Regions from separate parts of the Kitasatospora sp. NPDC093806 genome, predicted to be linked through region 4. Evidence: riboswitches for the same ligand, from Rfam matches in the RefSeq annotation. Region 4 holds a riboswitch; each other region holds the start of a gene.
What was found. A riboswitch is a leader RNA that binds a small molecule or an ion and turns the genes downstream of it on or off. The one in region 4 is predicted to bind cyclic di-AMP.
Positions count from the first base shown of each region.

Region 1: another riboswitch for cyclic di-AMP. It lies ahead of AB0N76_RS21710 (glycoside hydrolase family 16 protein); the one in region 4 lies ahead of AB0N76_RS30900 (transglycosylase family protein).
Region 2: another riboswitch for cyclic di-AMP. It lies ahead of AB0N76_RS36095 (transglycosylase family protein); the one in region 4 lies ahead of AB0N76_RS30900 (transglycosylase family protein).
Region 3: another riboswitch for cyclic di-AMP. It lies ahead of AB0N76_RS15040 (NlpC/P60 family protein); the one in region 4 lies ahead of AB0N76_RS30900 (transglycosylase family protein).

Region 1 is NZ_JBFBDO010000046.1:11,659-13,849, reverse strand. Features, by position in the region: gene AB0N76_RS21710 (glycoside hydrolase family 16 protein) at 1-797, opposite strand, end outside; cyclic di-AMP (ydaO/yuaA leader) riboswitch at 800-964, opposite strand; gene AB0N76_RS21705 (lipase) at 1,149-2,191, opposite strand, start outside.
Region 2 is NZ_JBFBDO010000141.1:50-2,240, forward strand. Features, by position in the region: partial or broken gene AB0N76_RS36095 (transglycosylase family protein) at 1-882, opposite strand, end outside; cyclic di-AMP (ydaO/yuaA leader) riboswitch at 869-1,067, opposite strand; gene AB0N76_RS36100 (hypothetical protein) at 1,506-2,191, opposite strand, start outside.
Region 3 is NZ_JBFBDO010000024.1:42,697-44,887, reverse strand. Features, by position in the region: gene AB0N76_RS15040 (NlpC/P60 family protein) at 1-1,095, opposite strand, end outside; cyclic di-AMP (ydaO/yuaA leader) riboswitch at 1,106-1,259, opposite strand; gene AB0N76_RS15035 (NlpC/P60 family protein) at 1,603-2,191, opposite strand, start outside.
Region 4 is NZ_JBFBDO010000093.1:8,501-10,691, forward strand. Features, by position in the region: gene AB0N76_RS30900 (transglycosylase family protein) at 1-948, opposite strand, end outside; cyclic di-AMP (ydaO/yuaA leader) riboswitch at 950-1,100, opposite strand; gene AB0N76_RS30905 (cytochrome P450) at 1,311-2,191, opposite strand, start outside.

The sequences.
Region 1 (2,191 bases), on a different contig from region 4:
GCCTCGCTGGAGTACTCGGTGGTGAGCAGGCCGGTGTCCCAGGCCTGCTTGCCGTTCTCCAGCGTGTGGCTGCTCGGCTTGGCGGTGAAGGTGGCGACGCCGCCGGAGACGCTGACGTTGTTCTTGTTCAGCCAGTCGAGCTTGTTGTCGTTCGGGTTGTGGTCGCCGTAGTGGTAGGAGCTGCTCCGGTCGGCGGTCCAGCGGGAGCCCAGGGCGAGGGTGTCGAAGTCGTCGGACCAGGCGAGCTGCTTGCCGGCGACCGGGATGCCGGTGGTGGGCGACGGCGTGGGGGTCGGCGTGGGGGTGGGGGTCGGGGTAGGCGTGGTGGTCGCGGCGGAGACCACGAGCTGCCGGGACGGCAGGTTGTGCCAGGCGCCGCCGAGGTCCTGCCAGAAGCCGAACTGGGTGTAGGTGCCGGCCGCCAGGGTGCGCGAGCCGGTGGTGATCGACAGGCCGCTCGGGCAGATCTGCTGGTTGGCCGCGCTGCCGGGGAAGTCGAGGTTGCGGCCGGCCGCGTCGCGGACGCCGACGCCGACGGTCTTCGCGGTGAAGCAGGAGTCCGAGTGGACGGTCAGCGCGGCCGTGGTGGCCTTGCCCGCGACCATGGTGGCCGGGGTGAGCTTGTCCTGGGTGACGGTCGGCAGGGTGGCGGCCTGGGCGCCGGTCAGGGCCGGGACGCCGCCGAGGAGGCCGGCGCCGGTGACGGCGAGCGCCCCGGTGGCGGCGAGGGCGACGGTGCGGCCCCGGCGGGCGGGGCGGGCGTGGCGGGGCGCGGGGCGCCGGTCGGGCTTCTGCATGGCAGTGTCCTCTGCGACGCCTGCGAGGTGAGCTGTCGGGTTCGGGCTGAGGTTGCCCGGCCGCCCGTGGAGCGGCTTCACCCCTAGCCGCGGCCCGCGCGCGGGAGCGCACGGGCCGGGCACTGACCTGGGTCCCCCGCTCCCGTCCGCTGTGGTGCTCGATGACCGGCCGGCGGGTGGACGGGACTCGGCGTCCCGGCGGCGGGGCTCCGCTGTGGCGGGAGCCCCTGCAGGCTAGGCAGTCGGTACGGGCACGGACAACTCCGTCCGGCCGGTTGTCGCGCAGCTCACACCCTGATTCGAGGATGATCAACGGTGCGGTGGAGTTGATCAGTTGGGGACGGGGAGGGTTCAGGCCGGGGCGTCCAGCCAGGCCGCGACCTGGGCCTGTGCCTCGGGTGCCCAGGCCAGCTCCAGGTGGTTGAGGCCGGCCAGCAGCCGGGTGCCGCCGACGGTGCCGATCCCCGTGGTGTCCAGCGCGCTCGCCGTGAACACGATGCCGTCGCTCGGCCCCCGGTTCTCGTTGAGCACCCCGGGGAGGTCCGCCGAACCGCCGGCCAGCAGGTAGGTCCGGACGGCCGCCGGGACCCCGGCCCGCTGCAGCGGCCCGATCAGCGACCCCGCGTCGATCGCGGCCTGGATCCCCTGGCCCGAGGTGTAGAAGCCCTGGCCGCCGAAGTAGGTCGTCCACCAGTCCTGCGCGGTGGAGTCCACCCCGTACCGGCCGTCCCAGCGGGCCAGCAGCTGCCGCTGCCCCGGGTAGCAGTCGTACCCGCCGGTCGGCAGCACCCCGAGGCAGGGCTGGGCGGTGTACGTCCCGTAGCAGGTCATGTACAGGTGCGGGGACGGCGCGTTCGCCGTGCCGCCGCAGGCCGGCCAGGTGGCCAGCGAGAAGGCCCAGCCGTGCGCGTACACGTAGTCCAGCCCGCCGTTGGGCCCGCCCAGGGTGACCAGCCGGCGGACGTCGCCCGCGTACGCCCGTCCCCAGGACGGGCGCACCGAGGACACGTACGCGCGGGCCGCGACCTCGCCCTTGCTCCAGGCGACCACGTCCACCTGCGGGACCCCGAGCCGGGCCCGGATCAGCGCGACCGCGTCGCCGACGGCCTGCGCCTGGACCAGGTTGTCGCCCTGCTTGTGGGCGAAGCCGACCGCGAACACCCGGTGGCCGCTCGCCGCCAGGTACTGGGCCAGCCCGGTGGCGGGGCAGGCGGCGGCGCCGCAGTTGCCGGACTCGCCGGGGGCGGCCCAGGCGCGGTCGGCGTTGTCGTTGGCGCCGTGGACGAGCAGGACGGGGGTCGGGCGGGGGCCGGTGTCCCAGCCGGCCGCCGAGTAGAGCAGGAACCGGCCCGAGAACGGCTGGCGGACCCCGCCGAAGTAGGTCAGGCGGGCGC
Region 2 (2,191 bases), on a different contig from region 4:
CTGCGCGGCGGGCTTGGCGGCCGCGGTGCCGTCCTGGGCGCCCTTGGCGCGGTTGAACCAGTCGAAGCCCTTGCCGGACGCGTCCTGGGCCTTGGCGCGGTCGCCCAGGGTCAGGTGCTGGCCCGGGTAGATGGCGTGCGGGCCCTCGGTCAGGGTGGCGCGGTTGAGCTCGTACAGCCGCTCCCAGCCGCCCTGGACCCCGTTCTTGTCGGCGATGGTGGAGAGCCAGTCGCCGGCGACCACGGTGTAGTCGTCCGAGGCGTGCTGGCCGGCCTGCTGACGCCACTGCTGCCAGTCCTGGCCGCCCTTGCCCTGGGCGTCGGCGGAGGTGGCGGCGGAGTCGGCGGCGGGGGCCTGGGTCTGCGGCTTCGCGGCGGGCTTGGCGGCCGGCTGCTGGGCGGCGGGCTTCTCGGCGGGCTTGGCGGCCGGGGCCGGGGTCTGCGCGGCCGGCTTGGCGGCGGCGGAGGTGTCCACGGCGGCGGGGGTGCCGCCCTTGGTCAGGCCGGCCTGGACCGAGCAGACCGGCCAGGCGCCGGGGCCCTGCGAGGCGAGGACCTTCTCGGCGACCGAGATCTGCTGGTCCTTGGTGGCGAGGTCGGCGCGCGCGGCGTACGCGGTGCCGCCGAAGCCGGACCAGGTGGAGTTGGTGAACTGGAGGCCGCCGTAGAAGCCGTTGCCGGTGTTGATGCTCCAGTTGCCGCCGCTCTCGCACTGGGCGACCTTGTCCCAGGTCGCGACGGAGGCGGCGGAGGCGGTGCCGGCGGTCAGGCAGGGGATGGTGAGGCCGATGCCCGCGACGCCGAGGGCGGCGATCGCGCGACGGGTACGGCCGGACAGACGGGTGCCGTTGGTGGGCAGCATGAAGACGCGGTCCTCTCCCACGCCTGCGAGGTGAGCTGTCGGATTCGGGCTGGAGTTGCCCGGCCGCGCTGTGGACGCGGCTTCACCCCTAGCCCGGGGCCGGTCCGTGGACCGGTCCTGGGCGGACTACCTGTGGTTCCCCCGCTCCTGCCGTGGTGCATTGCGCTGCCAGCGCACCCGACGGCAGGACTCGGCGTTGCGGGTGAACTGGGTCCGTGTGGCCACGAACGGGGAGCACGTTAAGCAGACCCGAGTTCAAACCGCAAACATGTGTGACGCTCGTCACGGTTTGCGAAAGCGGGGCTCGGGGGCTGTCCTTCATGATCAGAAATGACCGTTTTCGCGCAACGCTCGTCGTGGTCAACACAACTGCCGGTGCCTCAGGAGGCCGGTTCCGGCGCGGCGGCCCGGGGGAGGGTCCGGGGGAAGGAGGCGCGCCGACGGGCGCCGACGAGGCGTCGGACGGCGCTCGCCGGGCCGCACGCCGGGCCGCGGGCATCTCCGGTGAAAGCTCCACAGATCGGACAACTCGCCCCAACCTCACCGAATCACCGCAGTCCGGGCGGAGGGGGCGTCAGGCGCCGAGCACAACGGGGCCCGGGAACGCGTGCTGCGTTCCCGGGCCCCGCTGTCGTGGGTGTCCGCTACTGCGCGGCGTGCCGTCCGCTGCCCTTGGCGGCCTCCTCGGCGTCGGCCTCCTCGGCCGCGAGCCCGCCGTCGAAGGCCGGCAGGGCGGCCAGGTAGGTGGAGGCGACCAGCTGGCCGACCGCCTGGTAGGCGCCCAGCGGCGCGGCCGACGGGCAGCCGGTCTCCTCGGCGGCCGTGGCGAGCAGCTCGGAGTCGGCCTCCGGGCCGATCACCAGCGGCGCCAGCGCCGGGTTCTGCGCGCCCATCTCCTTGAGGTGGGCGACGGCGTCGACGACCGAGCCGGGCACGTCGAGCGCGGCGGCGACGACCGGCACGGCCAGTCGCGCGGCCAGCAGCATGCCGGTGATCCCGGCGGCGTCGGCCGCGGCCTGCCCGCCGGCGGTGGTGAGCACCACGCCGTCGGCGGCGGTCGCGATCGCGAACAGCCGGGCGCGGTCGGCGCGGGCCAGTCCGGCCTCGGAGAGGCGGACGTGGACGCCCTCGGCCAGCAGCGGGTGCGGGCCGAGCACGTCGGTGACGGTGGCGCCGTACGCGGAGGCCAGGTCGTGCAGGTCGGTCAGGAACCCGTGCGGGCCGGGAACCAGCGGGACCACCACCGGCGCCGGCAGGCCGGCCTCGGCCGCCTCGGCCAGCAGTTCGGCGACGGTGCGCTCCTCGCCGGCCTCGCCGTCGGCCGCGTCGG
Region 3 (2,191 bases), on a different contig from region 4:
CACCTGGCCGCCACCGACGTAGATGCCCACGTGGTGCCGGTCGCCGTAGAAGATGACCAGGTCGCCGGGCTGGGCCTGGGAGATGTCCGAGCCGATCCGGGTACCGGCGTTGGCCTGCTCCTGCGAGGTGCGCGGCAGCGACACGCCCGCCTGGGCGTAGGCCCAGCCGGTCAGGCCGGAGCAGTCGAAGGAGTTCGGGCCGGTGGCGCCGTAGACGTACGGGGCACCGAGCTTGCTCTCCGCGGCGGCGATCGCGGCGGCGCCGCGCGAGCTGTTGGCGGCGGGCGCGGCCGGCTTGGGGGCGGCGGCGGCCGGGGCCGGAGCCGAGGCCGCCGGAGCCGGGGCGCTCAGGTCGGTGCGGGGGGCGTTGTCGCGGGAGGCGCGCTCGGCGTCGGCCTTCGCCTTGGCGGCCTTGGCGGCCTCGGCCTTGGCGGCGTCCGCCTTCGCCTTGGCCTCGGCGGCGGCCTTCTCCTCGGCGGCGCGGATCGCCTGCCGCTCCTGCTCGGTGAGCGTGTTGAGCAGCGCCTGGGCCTTCGCCAGCTTGCCCTGGACGTCCTCCTTGGAGGACTTCAGCTGCTGGGTGGTGGACTCCAGCTCGGCGAGCTTGTTCTGGGTCTCGGTGCGGTCCTGGTCGAGCCTGCGCTGCTGCTCCTGGAGCTCCTTCAGCGCGCCGGACTGGGTCGAACCGGCCTGGTTGATGGCGTCGGCCTGGCTGAGGAAGTTGTCCGGGCTGGAGGAGAGCATCAGCTGGACGGTCTGCGATATGCCGCCGGTGCGGTACTGCTCGCCGGCGATCTCGGCGAGGCCGCCCTGGGCCTCGGTGACCGTGGCCTGCTGACGGGCCACCTTGTCCTGCAGCTCGGCGACCTGCTTCTGCAGCTCCTGCTGCTTGGCCTGGGCGCCGTTGTACTTCTCGGTGGCGACCTCGGCCTGCTCGTTGAGCTGGTCGACCTGCTCCTTGACCTGGTCCTTGGTCGGCGCCGGGTCGGCGTGCGCGCCGGACTGCGCGGAGAGGGCGACGGCTGCGGCGGCCAGACCGGTCATGATCGAGACGCGGGTGCGGCCGGCGGGCTTGGGACGACGATGGGACGCCACGAAGGCGGACTCCTTCTTCCTCATCCGCCTACCGGGTGAGCTGACGGGTTCGGGCTGGAAGCGTGCCCTACGACGCCTCACCGTCCGCTCGCGCGGCCGACCTGGCGCCGATTCACCCCGGAGGAACGTGGTTCCCCGGCTCCGTTCCACAGCGCCCGGTGGTGCTGGGCCCTCACGCGAACGAGCCGTCCGGCCCGTCCCGCTGCTTCGCGAACTCGACGGTAAACCTCCGCCGCCACCCGGGCTGGGTGATCGACTGTGCGGTGGTTCGAGTCACGACCCTAGTAACAGTTCCGTGATCCGTTCAAATCCTTGTCAGAAAAAAGTCGGAAGAATACCCAAGTTCCCTTGTGAATATGACCGGGTGTGATCACGTTCCCACGCGGAGCTGATCGTTTCTCACGATGCGGTCGAACCCGCTGCCGAAACGCCGACGCCACCCCCGAGACGGAGGTGGCGCGGATCACAGGCCCGCCGGACGTCCGGCGGGCGTGTCGTGACGGGCGGTCAGACCCGGCGGATGGTGTTGATCGGCATGGCGTCGGCCTTCATCACCTTCACCACGTCACCGGTGTGCGGCGCGTGCACCACCATGCCGTTGCCGATGTACATCCCGACGTGGCTGCGGTCGGGGCGGTAGATGATCAGGTCGCCCGGCTGGGCCTCGGCGAGCGAGGACACCTTGGCCCCGACGTTGCCCTGCGCCTGCGAGGTGCGCGGCAGCGAGATGCCGGCCTTCCCGTAGGCCCAGACCATCAGGCCGGAGCAGTCGAAGGTGCTCGGGCCGGTGGCGCCCCACACGTACGGCGAGCCCTGCTTGCCCATCGCGTTGGAGACGGCCGCGCCCGCCATGCCGCTGGCCTGCGGCAGGGTGCCGAGGTCGGGGCGGTCGGTGCCGCGCGAGGCCCGGTCGGCCTGCTGCTGCTGCGCCTTCAGTGCCGCGCGGTCGGCGGCGCTGAGCGAGTTCAGCAGGTCCTGGGCCTCCTTCAGCTTCTTGTTGACCTCGGCCTTGGACTGGTTCAGGTCCTTGGTCGTGGTGTCCAGCGAGGCCAGGATGGCGGCCGCCTCGGCCTTCTGCTGGTCGAGCCGACGCTGC
Region 4 (2,191 bases):
GCCCAGGGTGAGGACCTGGCCCGGGATGATCAGGTTCGGGTCGCCGCCGACGGTGCCGCGGTTGCCGTCGTACAGCGCCTGCCAGCCGCCGTCGACGCCCTGAGCGGTGGCGATGCCGCCGAGCGTGTCACCGGCCTGGACGGTGTAGCCGCCCTGGCCGGCCCGCTGCTGCTGCTGCGCGGCGGGGGCGCTGTGCGCGGCCGGGGCGGACGGGGCCGCGGCCTGGCCGGCGTACTGCTGGTAGACGCTCTGGTGGCTGGTCCAGTACCAGGCGCCGTTGTTCTGGTACCAGAACACCTTGGCGGCGTCGTCCCAGCCGGTCTTGCCGGAGAACGACGGGGCCTGCTGCTGGGCCTGGGCCTGCGGGGCCTGCTGCTGGACCTGCGGCTGGGCCTGCTGGGCGCGCTGCGGCGCGTACTGCTGGACCTGCGGCTTGGGGGCGGGCTTCGACTCCACCGGCTTCGGGGCGGGCTTCGGCTCCGCGGGCTTCGGCGCGACCGGCTGCGGCGCGGTGGGCTGCTGGGCGGCCGGCTTGGCGTCCGTCGAGGTGTCGACCGCCGCCGGGGCGCCGCCCTTGCTCAGGCCGGCCTTCTTGGAGCAGACCGGCCAGGCGCCCGGACCCTGCGAGGCGAGGACCTTCTCCGCCACCGAGATCTGCTGCGCCTTGGAGGCCTGGTTGGCCTGCGGGGCGTACGCGGTGCCGCCGAACGCCTTCCAGGTGCTGGAGGTGAACTGCAGGCCGCCGTAGAAGCCGTTGCCGGTGTTGATGCTCCAGTTGCCGCCGGCCTCGCACTGGGCGACCGCGTCCCAGGTGGAGACCGGGGCGGCCGAGGCGCCGGTGGCGGTCAGGATCGGCATCGCCAGGCCGACGCCGGCCACTCCGGCGACGGCGATGGCCTTCTCGGTCTGGGTGCGACGACGGTGACGACCGTTACCAACGAACAGCATGAAGGTCCCTCTCCGCACGCCTGCGAGGTGAGCTGTCGGGTTCGGACCGGGAGGTGGCCCGGCCGCACGGAGGCGGCTTCACCCCAAGCCGTGGGAGACGGCGCAAAGACCTGGTTCCCCCGCCCCTGCCCAGGGTCTGGTCGGTTTCCCGTGGCACGGCGGGCAGGACTCGGCGTTCCGTGCACGGGGCTCGCAGCTGCGAACTCCAGGGAGGGTAGACAGATCTGTGGACCAATCACAAGCTCATATCGTCGATATCACATGGAAATCACGCCAGGTGATCGATTGCCTACCAACGGAAGCGCTATGTCCGGTTTGATGGTGGTTCACCCCCCGGGGAAAGCCGAGTTGGAGACGCTGCGTCAGCGTGTCGCGGCGTCGGAGGACCCCCCTGCATTTCCCGGCGCCTCCGGGGTGAATTCCACCGGAAGTTCACGAAGTCCACGCATGATCAGGCCGCCGCGCCAGCGCAGGTCCTCCGGGCTCGCGGCGAGTTCCAGGTCCGGCAGCCGGGACAGCAGGGTGGCCAGCGCCACCTGCCCCTCCACCCGGGCCAGCGGGGCGCCGATGCAGTAGTGGATGCCGTGCCCGAAGCCCAGGTGCGGGTTGTCCGCCCGGGCCAGGTCGAGGGTGTTCTCGTCGGCGAACCGCTCCGGGTCCCGGTCGGCGGCCGCGAGCACCACCAGCACCGGGTCGCCGACCGGGATCTCCACCCCGCCGATGGTCAGCGGACGGGTCGCGAACCGCCAGGTCGCCAGCTCCACCGGCCCGTCGTAGCGCAGGAGTTCCTCGATCCCGGTCTCCAGCAGGCCGCGCTCGCCGCGCCCGATCGACTCCTGCAGCAGGACCCGCTGGTCCGGGTTGCGCAGCAGCGCGTACACGCCGTTGCCGATCAGGTTCACGGTCGTCTCGAAGCCCGCGAAGAGCAGGATGAAGGCCATCGCCGCGGCCTCGTTCTCGGTGAGGTGCTCGCCGTGGTCGCTGGCCCGGATCAGCCCCGAGATCAGGTCGTCCCCGAGGTCCGCCCGCTTGCGGTGGATCAGCTCCGCCAGGTACCCCCGGATCAGCTTCACCGCCCGCCCCACTCCGCCCCGTTGGCCGCCGCCCTGGCCCGGCTTGGTGTGCCGCAGCATCATCCCGGCCCAGTCCCGGAAGTCGTCCTGGTCCTCGGCCGGCACCCCGAGCAGGTCGCAGATCGCGTAGATGGGGAGCGGGAAGGCGAACTCGTGGATGAGGTCGGCCG